DNA from 2 places in the Rhizobium sp. ERR 942 genome. Region 2 is predicted to be linked to the other one. Evidence: riboswitches for the same ligand, from Rfam matches in the RefSeq annotation. Region 2 holds a riboswitch; the other holds the start of a gene.

Region 1 (8,041 bases), on a different contig from region 2:
CGCTGTCCATGATGGTCATGGGCTGGACGGCAAATATCGCCGGCCTGCCGCTTGCCGCCGGCATCGTGGTTGCACTTGCCGCCTCCGCGGTGAGCGGACTGATCGTCGGGCTTCTCGTCACTCTTTTCAGGGTTCCGGCCTTTATCGCAACTTTGGCTATGATGTCGGCCGCGCGGGGCGTCGCGAACATGATCACGGATGGCCAGCAGATCGTCGGATTTCCCGACTGGTTCATGATGCTCGCGATCGATCGCCATTTCGGCGTGCTGACGGCAACGGTCTTCCTGATGCTGGCGGTCGTCGCCGTGGCCTGGGTGTTCCTTCACTTCCGCTCCGAGGGGCGCATGCTCTATGCCGTGGGCGGCAATCCGGAGGTGGCTCGTCTCGCCGGCATCAATGTTCAGCTCGTGACGATTGCTGTCTATGTCGCAAGCGCGGTACTTGCCGGTCTTGCCGGTATCGTACTGGCGGCTCGTCTCGATTCCGTTCAGCCATCCAGCGGCTTTGGATACGAACTCGACACGATTGCGGCCGTCGTCATTGGTGGCACTTCGCTCTCCGGTGGGGCCGGCGGTATCGGCGGCACGCTGATCGGCGTCCTGATCATCGGTGTCCTGCGCAACGGTCTCAATCTTCTCAACGTCTCGCCATTCCTGCAGCAGGTCATCATTGGCATCGTCATCGTGCTCGCGGTCGGTGCGGAAACGATCCGCAGGCGGCGGGCCTGACATTCTGGCCCGCGTCCGGCGGATCCCAGCGATTTCCTCTCCGAAAGGTTTGGAGCGGATCATTTGCCCGAGGGGGAGGATATGCCCAAGGGTTCACTAAAAAAGGAGGAAATGAAATGAAACTTGCGCGCATACTTCTGGCCTCGGCCGCCGTGCTGGCCATGTCGTTGGGCTCTGTTCAGGCAAAAGACACCAAGAAGATCGGTCTGGCGGTCGCGAACCTGCAGGCAAACTTCTTCAACCAGATCAAGCAGTCCGTCGAGGATGAGGCCAAGAAGCGTGGCATTCAGGTCGTCACCGTGGATGCCAAGGGCGATGGTCCGACGCAGATCAACCAGATTCAGGATCTGCTCACCCAGAATATCGACGCCTTGATCTATATTCCGGCCGGTGCCGCTGCCGCGAGTGTTCCGGTAAAGCTCGCCAAGAATGCCGGTATTCCTGTCGTCAACGTCGACCGCAATGCCGACGGCGCGCCGGGCGACACTTTCCTTGCAACGGATTCTGTCGCGTCGGCCAAGGCCGTTTGCGACTACATCCTCAGGCAGGCCGGCGGCAAGGGCAAGATGGTGATCATCCACGGCCAGAAGGGCACGACGCCTGAAGTCGACCGCAGCAAGGGTTGCGCCGAATCGCTGAAGGCAAACCCCGGCGTGAAGGTGGTTGCCGAGCAATATTCCAACATGTGGGCCCAGGACGAGGGCTTCCAGATCATGCAGAACATGCTTCAGGCAAATCCCGACGTATCGATCGTGTTTGCTCAGGCCGACGCGCTTGCCCTCGGCGCCGCGCAGGCGATCAAGGTTGCAAACCCGTCCCAGAAGATCGTTGTCGGCGGCTTCGACGGCGATACGGCGGCTCTGGAAGCGCTCAGCAAGGGTGTCTTCGATGTGACCGCGACGCAGCAGACGCAGAAGATGGGCCGCGACGCGGTCGCGAATGCCGTCAAGCTCGTCGCCGGCGAGAACGTGCCCGCGGTGCAGCTCATGGACGCCACGCTGACGACCAAGGAAAACGTGGCCGGCTTCATCGCCAACCACCCGTAATCGTCCTGAAATCTTGAGGAGGTGTGCCGTGACTGAGCCCGTTCTTTCCCTGAGGGGCATATCCAAGCGCTACGGACCGCTTCAGGTGCTGAAGAATGTCAGCCTTGATGTCTATCCGGGTGAAGTGGTCGCGCTTCTCGGTGAAAACGGCGCCGGCAAATCGACCTTGTCGGGCATCATCGCCGGATCACGCACGCCTTCCGAGGGAACGATGACATGGCTGGGGCAGCCCTATGCCCCCGCCACTCCGCGCGAGGCGATCGACAAGGGCGTCGTCCTGATCCATCAGGAATTGCAGCTCCTGCCGCATCTTTCGATCGCCGAAAATGTCTTCATCGGGCGATGGCCGATGAAGAACGGGGCTGTCGATCGCCCTGAGATGGTCCGGCGCGCCCAGGAACAGCTCGCACGCCTGAACCTACATATTCCAGCGACACGCAAGGTCGCGGGCCTGTCGACTGCCAATCAGCAGCTCATCGAGATCGCCAAGGCGCTGGCGCTCAATGCCAAGCTGCTGATTCTCGATGAGCCGACCGCAGCGCTTGGTGGCGCGGAGACGGAAGCGCTTTTCGAGCAGGTGAGAAAGCTTCGGTCTGAAGGTGTCGGCATCATCTACATCTCCCACCGCATGGAGGAGATCAAGCAGATCACCGATCGCATCGTCGTCCTGCGCGATGGCGAGCGGGTTCAGGAGTTCGCCGACAGCGCCACACCTGTTCGTACCATCGTCGAAAGCATGGTCGGCCGTTCGCTGGACCGGATGTTCCCGGCTCTTCCCGAACCGACGGATCGCCCTGTTTTGCAGGTCAGCGGATTGAGTTCGCCTGACCGGTCCTTCGAGGACGTGACGTTCGAAGTTCGCGCCGGGGAGATCCTCGGCATTGCCGGGCTGGTTGGTGCCGGCCGCACCGAACTCGTCCGTGCCGTTTCTGGCGCTGATCCGATCATCGCCGGCTCGATCAAGCTGGAGGGTGAGGAGCTCAAGCTTCGCAATCCGGCCGATGCGATCGCCAAGGGCATCGTGATGGTGCCCGAGGATCGCAAGGAGCAGGGTCTCGTCGTCGGGCATCGCATCAGTGAAAACATCATCTATGCCAACCTCGACAAGCTCGGTGGACGCTGGATCACATCACGTGTCAAACGTGCTTTCGCCGAAAAGGCTGTGGCGAAATTCGGCGTCAAAGGCCGGGCCGAGCAATATGCCTCGGACCTGTCGGGCGGCAACCAGCAAAAGGTCGTCATCGCAAAGTGGCTGATGCGTGACCCCAAGGTCGTCGTCCTCGATGAGCCGACCCGTGGCATCGATGTCGGCGCGCGAGCCAGCATTTACGACATCATCGTCAACCTCGCAAAGCAGGGGGTGGCCGTCATCGTCGTCAGCTCCGATCTCGAGGAGGTTCTTGGTGTCTCCAACCGGATTCTCGTGCTTGCACAGGGCAAGCAGGCAGGCATTCTCAATCGTGACGAGGCCAATGACGTCTCTGTCATGGAACTTGCGACAATCTAGACAAACAGAAAGGAAGAGCGGTGTCCGACATCACTCTGAACGCCCCGAAGCTTTTCGATCTTGAGGGACAGGTCGCGCTTGTGACCGGCGCCGGAAGCGGGATTGGGCAGCGTATCGCCATCGGTCTTGCGCAGTGCGGCGCCAACGTCGCGCTTCTGGACCGTCGATCCGACGATGGTCTAGCGAACACGGCTTCGCATATCGAAGCTGCCGGTCGCCGTTCCATCCAGATTGCAGCCGATGTGACCAGCAAGTCCTCTCTCGGGGAGGCGGTTGCGCGTACCGAGGCGGAACTTGGGGCCTTGACGCTTGCAGTCAATGCCGCCGGTATCGCCAACGCCAATCCCGCGGAAGAGATGGAAGAAGAACAGTACCAGACGCTGATGGACATCAACCTAAAGGGCGTTTTTCTGTCCTGCCAGACGGAAGCACGCGCGATGCTGAAGAACGGGCGCGGATCGATCGTCAATATCGCCTCTATGTCCGGGGTTATCGTCAATCGCGGCCTGAGCCAGGCTCATTACAACGCCTCCAAAGCCGGTGTGATCCACATGTCGAAGTCGCTCGCGATGGAGTGGGTCGGTCGCGGCGTCCGCGTCAACACCATCTCGCCGGGATACACGGCGACGCCGATGAACACGCGTCCGGAAATGGTTCATCAGACAAAACTTTTCGAAGAGCAGACGCCGATGCAGCGCATGGCAACGGTCGATGAGATGGTCGGCCCCGCCGTCTTCCTGCTGTCGAATGCCGCAAGCTTCGTGACGGGCGTCGATCTGCTCGTCGATGGCGGGTTTTGCTGCTGGTGATGCGATGAGGAAACTGATTGCCGGCAACTGGAAAATGAACGGTCTCGCGTCCTCCCTGGCCGAGATCGAGGCGCTGAAGGGAATAACGGACCACGCGGCGTGTGACATCGTCGTCTGCCCGCCCTTAACGCTGGTCGACAAAGCGGTCGAACGGGTGCGAGGATCAGGGATTGCCATTGGGGCACAGGATTGTCACGCGCGGACCTCAGGCGCCTATACCGGAGATGTTTCCGCCGAGATGCTCGCCGAAATCGGCGCTCGTTTCGTCATTCTGGGACATTCCGAGCGGCGCTCGGCCTATAGGGAGACGGACGGCGCAGTTGCGGCCAAGGCTGTCGCGGTCCATGAGACCAGGCTGACGAGCATCATTTGCGTCGGGGAGACACGTGCGGAACGGGACGAGGGCAGGGCGATCGAAGTGGTTCGTGCCCAGCTAGAAGCATCAATTCCCAACACCGCAACCAGTTCGAACACGGTGATCGCCTATGAACCAGTGTGGGCGATCGGAACAGGGCTAGTTCCGACCCTGGAGCAGATCGAGGAGATGCATTCGTCCATCCGCCAGGCGCTTGAAAAGCGGCTGGGAGAAGAGGGGAGGGATGTCAGGATCCTCTATGGCGGTTCGGTCAAAGCATCGAACGCAAGGGCAATCTTCGGCGTTCGCAACGTCGATGGTGCCCTGGTCGGGGGCGCATCCCTGAAGGCATCGGAGTTTGCCGGGATTATCTCGGCCGCCGTTTGAAGTCGCCAGCAACAGGCGGGCGCTCGGCCCCTTGAGCCGGCGCCTGGCGTGGCTGTCACCGCGAAAGGAATAGGAAATGCAGCGTTTCGAAAACAAGACCGTGGTCATCACCGGCGCGAGCCGCGGCATCGGGGCCGCGATCGCCAGACGGTTCGCGCGTGAGGGCGCCAATCTCGTAGTCTCGGCCAATGAGGATTCCGTCCATGCGGTCGCCGATGCGATCAAGGCTGACGGCGGGAAGGCGATTTCCTTCGTCGGTGACGTGACCGACAAGGCCAGTGTGAAGGGGCTCTACGAGGCGGCCGAGGTGGCCTTCGGTGCCGTCGATGTTTCCATCCAGAATGCCGGTGTCATCACCATCGCCCGCGTCGAGGACATGACCGAGGGCGAATGGGACAAGGTCATGGCGGTCAATACCAAAGGTGTCTTCCTCTGCGCCCAGGAGGCGATTGCCCGCATGCGCAAACATGGCCGCGGCGGCCGCATCATCAATACCGCTTCCGGCCAGGCGCGGGACGGCTTCATATACACGCCGCATTATGCGGCATCGAAGATGGGCGTCGTCGGCATTACCCAGAGCCTTGCCAAGGAAGTCGCGACCGAGGGCATCACAGTGAACGCTTTTTGCCCAGGCATCATCGAAACCGACATGTGGGCCTATAACGACCAGGCTTGGGGGAAGCTTTTGGGCAATTACGGCCCCGGCGAACTCATGAAGGAATGGGTCCAGGGCATTCCGATGAAACGGGCCGGATCGGGCGAAGATGTCGCCGGTCTCGTCACTTTCCTGGCCAGCGACGATGCGGCCTATATCACGGGCCAGACGATCAATGTCGATGGCGGCTTGATCATGTCGTAGTTCGACAATGAGGAACGGTGCGTTCGTTGGGCGGATCGGATTCTCGACGTTTTGGCGATCAAAGCCTCTTGCGGAATGAGGCATTGATCCCTTATCTTTCAATTGTTCTCAGGGCGGGGCGTAATTCCCCACCGGCGGTATGGGGAGTTTCCTCGAGCCCGCGAGCGCCTTCCGAACTTTCGGAAGGGTCAGCAGATCCGGTGAGATGCCGGAGCCGACGGTATAGTCCGGATGGAAGAGAGCAACGCAGGAGACGCCGCGTCGTGGCGGCGTTCACATGCTTGTTCGCCCAAGGGAAAATGGTGGCTTTGACCGGCCATGCACGCCGTTTCGAACGGCAACCCTTGAAAGGCAGGAAAATGGCAATTTCGAAAATTGAAGATGCGATCGCTGCGATTGCGCGGGGCGAGATCATCGTGGTTGTCGATGATCGTGACCGCGAAAACGAAGGCGATCTGGTGATCGCCGCGGAAGCGGTCACACCGCAGGCGATCGCGTTCATGATGAACCATGCCCGTGGTCTCATCTGCGTTCCGATGGAGGGCGAGAGGCTCGACGAGCTCGATATTCCGTTGATGGTGCCGCGCAACACGGAAGTCCTCAAGACCGCCTTCACCGTTTCCGTCGACTACATTCCGGAAACCACGACCGGAATATCCGCCGCCGACAGGGCGGCAACCGTTCAAGCCCTCGTCAGGGACGGATCGCGTCCGGAGGAATTTGCCCGGCCCGGTCATATCTTTCCGCTTCGCGCGCATCCAAACGGCGTCCTGTCGCGTCCTGGGCACACGGAAGCAGCCGTGGATCTGGCCCGGCTTGCCGGCCTTTCGCCGGCCGGCGTCATCTGCGAAGTGGCGAACGACGACGGCACGATGGCGCGCCTTCCAGAGCTTGAGGTCTTTGCCGAGCGGCATGGCCTCCATCTCGTGACGATCGAGGATCTGATTGCCTACAGGGCCGCAAGCGCTCCCTTCAAGGCTGCCTGATCGTTCCGATACAGCCTATTTTGATCCTGCCCGGATCGATGCTTGCGCAAGGCTCTCCTATGCTCCTTGAGGATGAAGGAGAGCCTTCCTCAGCCTATGAATATGCCCGGCGCCGATCCCGCAGCAACCACCGACCATCGTCGCGCCGGCATCGACCCATGAACAGGCGAAGCGCGAATAGGCGTCGTCATTCAGATCCTGACGGGTCGCGTGAAGGCCCTCGTTGGCGGCCGACTCGCCTTGTTCTCCCTCGAAAGCATTGGCATAGACGCCGATCCGCAGATTATCGCCGCCCTGCTTGAAAACCTCCGCTGCCGCATCGACGGCCTTGCGCATGACTTCCGGTTTGCTGCAGTTGAACAGGAGCGCGTCCGCGCCAGACGACGCTGCCCACCGAGCCGCATCCTCGACAAGTTCGCCGGAGCGGAGCTTAGGCGAGGCGCCATTCCTTTGCGCGGCGTCATCCGCAAGCGTGAAGGAGATCCAGAACGGTTTGCCGGTTTCAGCGACCGCCGTCCGAACCGCCTCTCCCTCCGCGATCAAGCTGAGGGTTTCCCCGAGCCAGACATCGACGTAAGGGGCGAGGTTTTCGACCAGAACCTTGAGATAGTCCTGAACGCGTAACGGATCGAAATTCTGTGGTTCGTAGGAGCCGAAGATCGGAGGCAGGGAGCCTGCGACCAGGATTTTTCGATTCTTGCAGGCGTTAGCGGCGTCGCGCGCCAGCCGTCCGGAAAGGGTGATGAGATCGGCCCCTTCCTTCCAGAACCGTTCCTCGCCAATGTGGTAGGGCACGAGCGCGTAGCTGTTGGTCGTAACGACATCCGAGCCGGCAGCGATGAATTCGTCATGCACCTGCCGGACAATCTCCGGTGAATCGACCAGTGCCAGCGCCGACCATTCCGGCTGCTTCAGTTCCGCGCCGAGACGCAGCAGTTCGCGGCTCATGCCGCCGTCGAGGATCAAGGGTTTGCTCATGAATGGGATCTCCAGAATGGCTCGGATCTGCGGAGAGGTTTGATCTCTCCGTCATGCCGGGGTTAGCGCCGCACCGGCACCTGCGCTTCCAGGAACCGGAAGCTTCGCGCGATGATGGCTGTAATGACGAGATAGAAGACGGTGACGACGATCAGAGGCTCGTAGACCAGCAGGGTGTCCTGACGAACCTTGGTGGCAACGGCATAGAGGTCCATCACGGTGACGGTGAAGGCGAGAGGTGTCGCCTTCAACTGCATGACGATTTCGCCTCCGATCGTCGGCAATGCGATGCGAATGGCGCGCGGTAGCCAGATGCGCCGCGTCAGCGTCAGGGGGCGCATGCCGAATGCGCGGCCGGCTTCCAGCTCGCCTTTCGGGACGGCCAG
Region 2 (8,041 bases):
GGAGCTGAAGCCGGACCTCTGCTCTATCAATACCTATTCCGATAGCCATGCCGATTTCGCCGTCATGGCCTTCGAAGCCGGCTGCCACGTCTTCGTCGAGAAGCCGCTGGCCACGACGGTCGAAGATGCCGAGCGTGTGGTCGCGGCGGCAAAGAAAGCCGGCAAGAAGCTGACGATCGGCTATATCCTGCGCCATCATCCCTCGTGGATGCGGTTGATTGCCGAAGCGCGCAAGCTCGGCGGCCCCTATGTCTTCCGCATGAATCTCAATCAGCAATCGAGCGGTCCGACCTGGGCGACGCACAAGGCGCTGATGCAGATGACGTCGCCGATCGTCGATTGCGGCGTGCATTATGTCGACGTCATGTGTCAGATCACCGATGCCAAGCCCGTCGAGGTGCGCGGCATGGGCCTGCGGCTGACGCAGGAGATCAAGCCGGACATGTATAATTACGGCCATCTGCAGGTGATCTTCGAAGACGGTTCCGTTGGCTGGTACGAGGCCGCCTGGGGTCCCATGATCTCGGAGACGGCCTTCTTCGTGAAGGATGTCATGTCGCCGAACGGCTCGGTTTCGATCGCCATGGATCAGAACGCCAAGTCCGACGATATCGACATGCATACGAAGACATCCGTCATCCGGCTGCATAGCGCTGAAACGGGACCCGACGGCCAGTTCATCCGGCCGGATCAGGACTTGCATATGGACGGCGAACCGGGTCACCAGGAACTGTGCAACTTCGAGCAGGCCTTCATGCTGAAGGCCATCCGCGAGGATCTCGACCTCAATCGTCATATGACTGATGCCGTTCAATCTTTGCGCATATGCCTCGCTGCCGATGAGAGCGTGCGCACCGGCAAGCCCGTTTATCTATAAGGACAAAAGACTGTGGGATCGCTTCAACTGAAATCCATCCGCAAGGCCTATGGTACGCATGACGTGCTGAAGGGCATCGACCTCGAGGTGAAGGATGGTGAGTTCGTCATCTTCGTCGGTCCTTCCGGTTGCGGCAAGTCGACCCTGCTGCGCAGCATCGCAGGTCTCGAAGATGTGACCTCCGGTGCCGTGCTGATCAACGGCCAGGATGTGACTGTGACGCCGCCCGCCAAGCGTGGCATCTCGATGGTCTTCCAGTCCTATGCGCTCTATCCGCATCTGACCGTCAAGGACAATATGGGCCTGGGCCTCAAGCAGGCCGGCACGCCGAAGGCCGAGATCGACAGCCGCGTCGAAAAGGCCTCTGGCATGCTCTCACTTGCGCCTTATCTCGCCCGCCGGCCATCGGAGCTTTCCGGTGGCCAGCGCCAGCGCGTCGCCATCGGCCGCGCCATCGTGCGCGAACCGGAGCTTTTCCTCTTCGACGAGCCGCTGTCGAATCTCGATGCGGCGCTGCGTGTGCAGACGCGCCTCGAAATCGCCCGGCTGCATCGCAGCCTGCAGGCAACGATGATCTACGTGACCCACGATCAGGTCGAAGCGATGACGCTTGCCGATAAGATCGTCGTGCTCAATGCCGGTGCGATCGAGCAGATTGGCTCGCCGATGGAGCTTTATAACCGCCCGGCCAATACTTTCGTTGCCGGCTTCATCGGCTCGCCGCAGATGAATTTCATCGCGGCCGAGCGTCTCGGCGAAAGCGGCGCCAAGACCGTCGGCATCCGCCCCGAGCATATTACGCTATCACGCGATCAGGGCACATGGGCCGCCAAAGTCATCCACGTCGAGCATCTCGGCGCGGACACCATCATCTATCTGGAGTCGGAGGCCACCGGTCTTCTCACGGCGCGTCTCTTCGGTGAACACAAATACGAGCCGGACGAAATGGTTTATGCGACGCCGGATGCGAACCAGATGCATCGTTTCGATGTGAACGACAAGGCGATCCGGGCGTGAATGGCCCCACCGAGAGGAGGCAATAGGCTCCGTCTTGGCTGCATCTCGTCCGCTTGAGTTGCATCGTCATTCGCTTTGCGGCCGCGGAGGATCGCCCGCTGTCAGAGCAGCCCGCTCAATGACTTCGGCTATGTGGACGGAAAGGGCGGGGTCGGAGACGGCGCGGGCAAGCGTCAGACCACCGCTCAGCGTAGCGAGAAGAACAATGGCACGATCCTCTGCCGTTGTTTCACCAGAGCTTGTGTTCTCCGGCAGGCCGGCAGCGACATCGGCGATGAGTTTTTTCAATTCCACCGTATAGGCGCGGCGCGTTTCCTCGTCAGCACGCATGACATCGGGGGAAAGGCTTGGCAGTGTGCAGCTGTCCCCGAGATCGCAAGTCCGCTTGTAGCCGAGGTAAAAGCTGGCGAGCGCCTTCAACCAGTCTTTCGGCTGGTTTTGCCTGAGCGTTAGGATCGCTTGGCGCAGCTCTTCCAATCCTTCCACGACGGCGGTGCGAAACGCTTCGCTCTTGGACTTGAAGTGTCCGTAGAAGGCGCCGTTGGTAACGCCGGCCGCTTTCGTCAGTGCATCAATGCCTGCGCCGCCGTAGCCTTCCCTGCGAAAGACTTGCCCTGCAGCAGCGACCACCCGCGTCCGGGTCTCTTCCTTATGTTCGGCGCTGTAGCGCATTGCTATCTCCATTGAGAGCGATCTCTCTTTATTGCTTGCGTAGAGAGCGATCGGTATGTATCGTTAAAGAGTGATCGGTATATATCAATTGCCGTCATAGGTCCAACAAGGAGATACCCCATGCCCATTACACTTACCGTGTCCGAAGGACTGCTTTCATCCGAAGCGCAGGCGAAAGCTTTTGCCGGACTCACGGATGCAGTCCTCGATGTTGCCGGCTTGACCGGGAATGAATTTATGACGGCCAATGTCATCGGCTCGATCAATGTGCTTCCGGCCGCACATGTGCTGGCAGCCGGAAAGCCCGTCACTGCGGCCTTCATCGAACTCAAGTTGCCCGAAATCGCGCTTGCGACCACCGAAGCCAAGCGCGCTTTCATTGCAAGGGCGACCGATGTCGTCGAGCAGGCGGCCGAAGGGCGGATCAAGCGTGAGCATATCTGGTCGAACATCGTCTATGCGCCTGAGGGTGCTTGGGGCATTGCGGGACAAAGCTACAGCAATGCCGATCTGGTTGGCGCTATTGCGAGCGCCGCAGCGCCTGAGGTTGAAGCTCATCGCGCGTGAGATGAGATAATTGGCATTGATACCGGGCGGCTGCGTGGGCCGCTCGTCCGACAACAAGGGAGGCAGGAGATGCAACTCGCCAATTATCTGTTTTTCACGACGCATTGCGAGGAAGCGCTTGCCTTCTATACAGTCTGCGGGCTCGGCGAAGTGACGCTGTTGGTTCGTCATGATGCTGATGGGGTGCCGCTTGCCAACGAAGCGATGCGGGGCAGGGTTATGCACGCTCGCTTTGAGGGGCCAGGCGTCTCGTTCTTCGCTTCCGACAAGCACGATGCCGAGCCGATGAGAGGTTCCGCTCATATGCTCATGATGGATGACCGAGAGAGCACCGAGAGGATTTTTGCTCGATTGGCTGAGGGCGGCGCGGTGACGACGCCACTCGCCGTTCAGCCTTGGGGCAGCTACTACGGCAAGCTGACGGACCGGTTCGGCGTGCAATGGATGGTAGACTGCCTGCAATAGGAGCTAACTGATCACGCGCGAAAGATTATCATTATTAGTCCAGTCGTCCGGACGAATTCATGCGACTGTCATGAGGTGGAGTTATAAAGGGTTCAGTTCACTCCAACAGCGAGAGCATGATGACAAGCGCAGCAATGACTTACGCGACATGGCACAAGGAGCCGCAGGGCGACGCCGCCATGGCAGAATCGCATAGCCCTTATTGGCGCCACTTCATTGAGACGGTGCCGGAGCGGGATTTCTCCTCGAAGACCGTCCTGGATTTCGGCTGCAACCGTGGCGGCTTTCTACGGCTGCTTTATGCCATGCGGCCGTTCCGACGCGGTGTCGGCATCGATATCGCTTCGGAATCGGTGGCTGCCGCCGTCGAAGCCGCAGGCAACATGCCGCTCCAGTTTCATGTGACGACCGACCTGGCGCCCTTTGCCGACAGCTTCGACGTGGCTTTCAGCTATGAGGTGATCTATCTGCTGCCGGAGTTGAGAGAGCATGCCGAGGGAATGTTCCAGGCCATGCGCAATGGGGGCGTCTATTACGCGGTGACCGGTTGCCACAATGAAATGCCGCTTTGGCCAAAGTGGCTCGAGCTGATCGGCAACAACAGCAACGCGCCCATGCAGGATCGTTCGCCACAGGACTATATCGAAGCCTTCACGGCCGCCGGCTTCGATGTTTCGGTCAGGCGTTTCGGCTATGATGGTTTTGTGCGTGCCACCAAGGATCGGAAATATTATCCGAGCATTCTCGATGCGTTGAGCTATCCAGCCGAATACAAGCTGCTGTTCCGGCTGGAGAAGCGTATCTGATATGGAGACGATCGACCGAAAGGGCGGCAGCGCGCTCTGGCATCAGATCGGCGAGATCCTGGCGGCCGATATTGCCGCCGGGACTTTCGCGCCCGGAGAGAAATTGCCGACCGAGCCCGAGCTGATGCTGCGGTTCGGCGTCAGCCGTTTCACCGTGCGGCAGGCGCTGGGGCACTTGGAGCAGCGTGGATTGGTCCGCGCCGAACAGGGGCGGGGAACCTTCGTTCATAGGGGCGTGCTCGACTATACGCTGTCGAAACGCACCCGCTTCCACAAAAATCTGATCGAGCAAGGTTTTGAACCGGGCGGCGAGCTGCTCGTTCACGAGATCGTGCCGGCGACCGAACGCGTCGCGGCCCATTTAAAGATCGCAATCGGCGCGTCGGTCATCCATCGTCGCGGTGTCATGACGGCCGACGGTATTCCAGTGGAATTGGGGGATTCCTATTATCCGGCCGAACGTTTTCCCGATTTCGATCAGGCTAGATTGAGGCATCCGACAATCTCAGCAGCGCTCGCCAGCTATGACGTCACCGACTATGAGCGCTTGTCGACGGAGATCGAGGCGCGCATGCCGACGGCCGACGAGGCGCGGATCCTGCGCCAGCCGAAATCCGCGCCGCTGCTGGTGACGCGCAAGGTGGATGCGGATACCGACGGAGTGCCGATCACCTATTCGGAATCGGTCTGGCCGGCCGAGCGCACCACATTCAATCTCGATCTGCGGTGAGAGCGCCGGAGAGCCCTTGAGGCTCTTCGCGAGCTTGAACTAGCGGTGGGAGAGGATATTGACCACCTTGCCGAAGGGGTCGCGGACGTAGAAGCGGCGGACACCCCACGGCTCGTCCGTCAGGTCATACAATATGCCGAAGCCCATGGAGGTGGCGCGCTGATAAAGCGTATCGACATCGTCGACTTCGATGGAAAGGTCGGGGACGAGCGTTCCCGAACCGCCCTCGCTGGCGACGCTGATCTGCGGCACTGTTGCCGCTTCAGAGGCGAAGGTCAGGATCCAGCCGTGATCCATGACGATGTCGAGGCCGAGCAGGTCGTGGTAGAAAAGACGGGCCGTGGCGGGATCGGCGGCGGACAGGTTCGGGATGATGCGTAGGACGGTCACTGACGTTTCTCCCTTGTGATGTGGAGGCGAGCTCTAGCCGCGCCTCCACGATGCTGGTTCAGACCGTGACGGCCGGCAGCAACTTGGCGCGCTCCGCGAGGATGTGGCGGCAGGCGCTGGCGACTTCCCGGCCCTTGATGATGAAATGTTCCTTGAAGAACTGGATGTGGGCTTCCGACTCCTGGAAGTGATGCGGGGTCAGGACTGCCGACAGGATCGGCACGCCGGTGTCCAGCTGGACGCGCATCATGGCGTCGAGAACCGTATTTGCAACGAACTCATGGCGATAGATGCCACCGTCGACAACGAAAGCGGTGGCAACGATTGCGGAATAACGGCCGTTGCGGGCAAGCGTCTGAGCATGCAGCGGAATTTCCAAGGCGCCGGGCACGTCGAAGATATCGATCGGCGATGCACCTTCCGTCGTCTGCCATTCGGCAACGAAGGAGTCGACCGAGCGATCGACGATATCGGCATGCCAGCGAGCCCGAATGATCGCGACGCGGCTCGGCTGGGTAGAAATCGAAATGGTCATGAATTTTGCCTTTCAAGGGTTGTTGTCAAATATCCCTTGGGCGAACACGCAACATCGCGGCATCCCTCGCGCGGAGGAGGTGCGATCCTGCTTGCTCTCTTCCATCCGGACTATACCGTCGGCTCCGGCATCTCACCGGATCTGCTGACCCTTCCGAAAGCTCGGAAGGCGCTCGCGGGCTCGAGGAAACTCCCCATACCACCGGTGGGGAATTGCACCCCGCCCTGAGAACGTCCGGACTATAAATGCTTTCTCTCATGAAAATCAAAGAAAAACGCCGGGCTTCTGACCCGGCGTCCGCGAATAATTTTCCAAAATGACCCTGCGACGCAGGGTGCTTTCTCAATCCTGAATCACGAGCAGATCGGAGGAGGCGAAGCGCAGCGTCACCTTCTCGCCGACGCTCGGAGGCATCATCCCGGGGCTGTTGAACATGTCGAAGGAAATCGTGTTGCCAGCAACGTTCATGCGGGTGCGAATGACCGAACCCAGGAAGTGTGCCGAAGAGACTTCGCCCGTGAGAGCGGTATCGCCTTTGGCTGATTCCGCCAGCGAACCGGCTTCCGGACGCAGGGCAAGCGATACGGTATCGCCTGGCTTGTAGGCCGTCACCGACTGCTTCAGGGTCACGCCCTGATCGCCGATCATGATGCGGTTGCTATCGGGATCGACGACCTTGCCTTCGATCAGGTTCAGCGTACCGACGAAGGAAGCGACGAAGCGGGTTGCCGGCGTGTTGTAAATCTCGAAAGGCGTGCCGATCTGATCGGCGCGACCGGCATTCATGACGACGATGCGATCCGAGATCGACAGGGCTTCTTCCTGGTCGTGGGTCACGAAAACGGTGGTGATGCCGAGCTGCTGCTGGATGGCGCGGATTTCTTCGCGCAGCGAGATGCGGATCTTCGCGTCGAGCGCCGAAAGCGGCTCGTCGAGCAGCAGCACCTGCGGCTTGACGGCGATAGCGCGGGCGAGCGCCACGCGCTGCTGCTGGCCGCCGGACATCTGATAGGGATAGCGGCCGGCGAGATGATCGAGCTTGATGAGAGCCAGCATCTCCTTGACGCGCTTATCGATGTCGGGCTTTGCCATGCCGGCCACCTTGAGGCCGAAAGCGACGTTGTCGTGCACCGTCATGTTCGGGAACAGCGCGTAGGCCTGGAACACCATGCCGATATTCCGCTGGTTCGGTTTTAACGCCCGCTGATCCTTGCCGTTGATCGACAGGGTGCCGGCGGTTGGCGTTTCGAAACCGGCGATCATGCGCAGCACGGTCGTCTTGCCGCAGCCCGACGGTCCAAGGAAGGAGATGAATTCTCCCTTCTCGATTTGCATATTGAAATCGTGAACGACCTGAACTTCGCCGAATGATTTCTTGATGTGGGTGAGTTCGAGAAAAGCCATGGTGAGAAGCCTTACGCCTTAACCGGAGCCAGTTTTGAGAAGCGGGAAACGAGCTGCAGCAGACCCATGCTAAGCCAGGTGACAGCAAGCGCAATGATGGCGAGCGCCGAGGATTGATAAGCCTGGTTGGCGCCGACGAGCTGCATGTAAGGGCCGAAAGCCGGACGATTGAGCAGCGAGGCCATCGTGAATTCGCCCATGACGATCGCCAGCGTGATGAATGCGCCGGAGAGGACGCCGCTCATGACATTGGGGAAAATGCAGCGGAGCATGATGGTTGTCCACTTCGCGCCAAGGCTTTCTGCGGCTTCCGTCAGGGTGCCGACATCGATCGTGCGCATCGCCGTGTCGACTGAACGATACATATAGGGGAGCGCCAAGACAATATAGGAGCAGACAAGAAGGAAGTTCGTCGTCTGCTCGAAGCCTGTCAAAGGCAGGATCGATGACGAATTGTAGAGGCGCAGATAGCCGAAGACGATGACGATGGCGGGGATGACCAGCGGCATCAGCGTGATGAACTCGACGATCGGGCGTATTTGGGGCAAACGGAGGCGCACCCAATAAGCCGTAGGCAC

The links. A riboswitch is a leader RNA that binds a small molecule or an ion and turns the genes downstream of it on or off. The one in region 2 is predicted to bind FMN.
Region 1: linked by a shared signal. The riboswitch ahead of ribB (3,4-dihydroxy-2-butanone-4-phosphate synthase) and the one ahead of FBZ97_RS04070 (6,7-dimethyl-8-ribityllumazine synthase) in region 2 are both predicted to bind FMN.

The regions. Positions count from the first base shown of each region.
Region 1 covers NZ_VIUA01000004.1:91,317-99,357, reverse strand. The annotation lists gene FBZ97_RS17380 (ABC transporter permease) at 1-728, shown strand, start outside; gene FBZ97_RS17375 (sugar ABC transporter substrate-binding protein) at 845-1,774, shown strand; gene FBZ97_RS17370 (sugar ABC transporter ATP-binding protein) at 1,803-3,281, shown strand; gene FBZ97_RS17365 (SDR family oxidoreductase) at 3,302-4,090, shown strand; gene tpiA (triose-phosphate isomerase) at 4,095-4,832, shown strand; gene FBZ97_RS17355 (glucose 1-dehydrogenase) at 4,909-5,691, shown strand; FMN riboswitch at 5,792-5,938, shown strand; gene ribB (3,4-dihydroxy-2-butanone-4-phosphate synthase) at 6,051-6,677, shown strand; gene FBZ97_RS17345 (homocysteine S-methyltransferase family protein) at 6,735-7,655, opposite strand; gene FBZ97_RS17340 (ABC transporter permease) at 7,718-8,041, opposite strand, start outside.
Region 2 covers NZ_VIUA01000001.1:821,666-829,706, forward strand. The annotation lists gene FBZ97_RS04030 (Gfo/Idh/MocA family oxidoreductase) at 1-877, shown strand, start outside; gene FBZ97_RS04035 (ABC transporter ATP-binding protein) at 890-1,894, shown strand; gene FBZ97_RS04040 (TetR/AcrR family transcriptional regulator) at 1,961-2,566, opposite strand; gene FBZ97_RS04045 (Tautomerase enzyme) at 2,687-3,133, shown strand; gene FBZ97_RS04050 (VOC family protein) at 3,203-3,598, shown strand; gene FBZ97_RS04055 (methyltransferase domain-containing protein) at 3,718-4,404, shown strand; gene phnF (phosphonate metabolism transcriptional regulator PhnF) at 4,406-5,134, shown strand; gene FBZ97_RS04065 (VOC family protein) at 5,174-5,524, opposite strand; gene FBZ97_RS04070 (6,7-dimethyl-8-ribityllumazine synthase) at 5,583-6,059, opposite strand; FMN riboswitch at 6,149-6,295, opposite strand; gene FBZ97_RS04075 (ABC transporter ATP-binding protein) at 6,402-7,463, opposite strand; gene FBZ97_RS04080 (ABC transporter permease) at 7,475-8,041, opposite strand, start outside.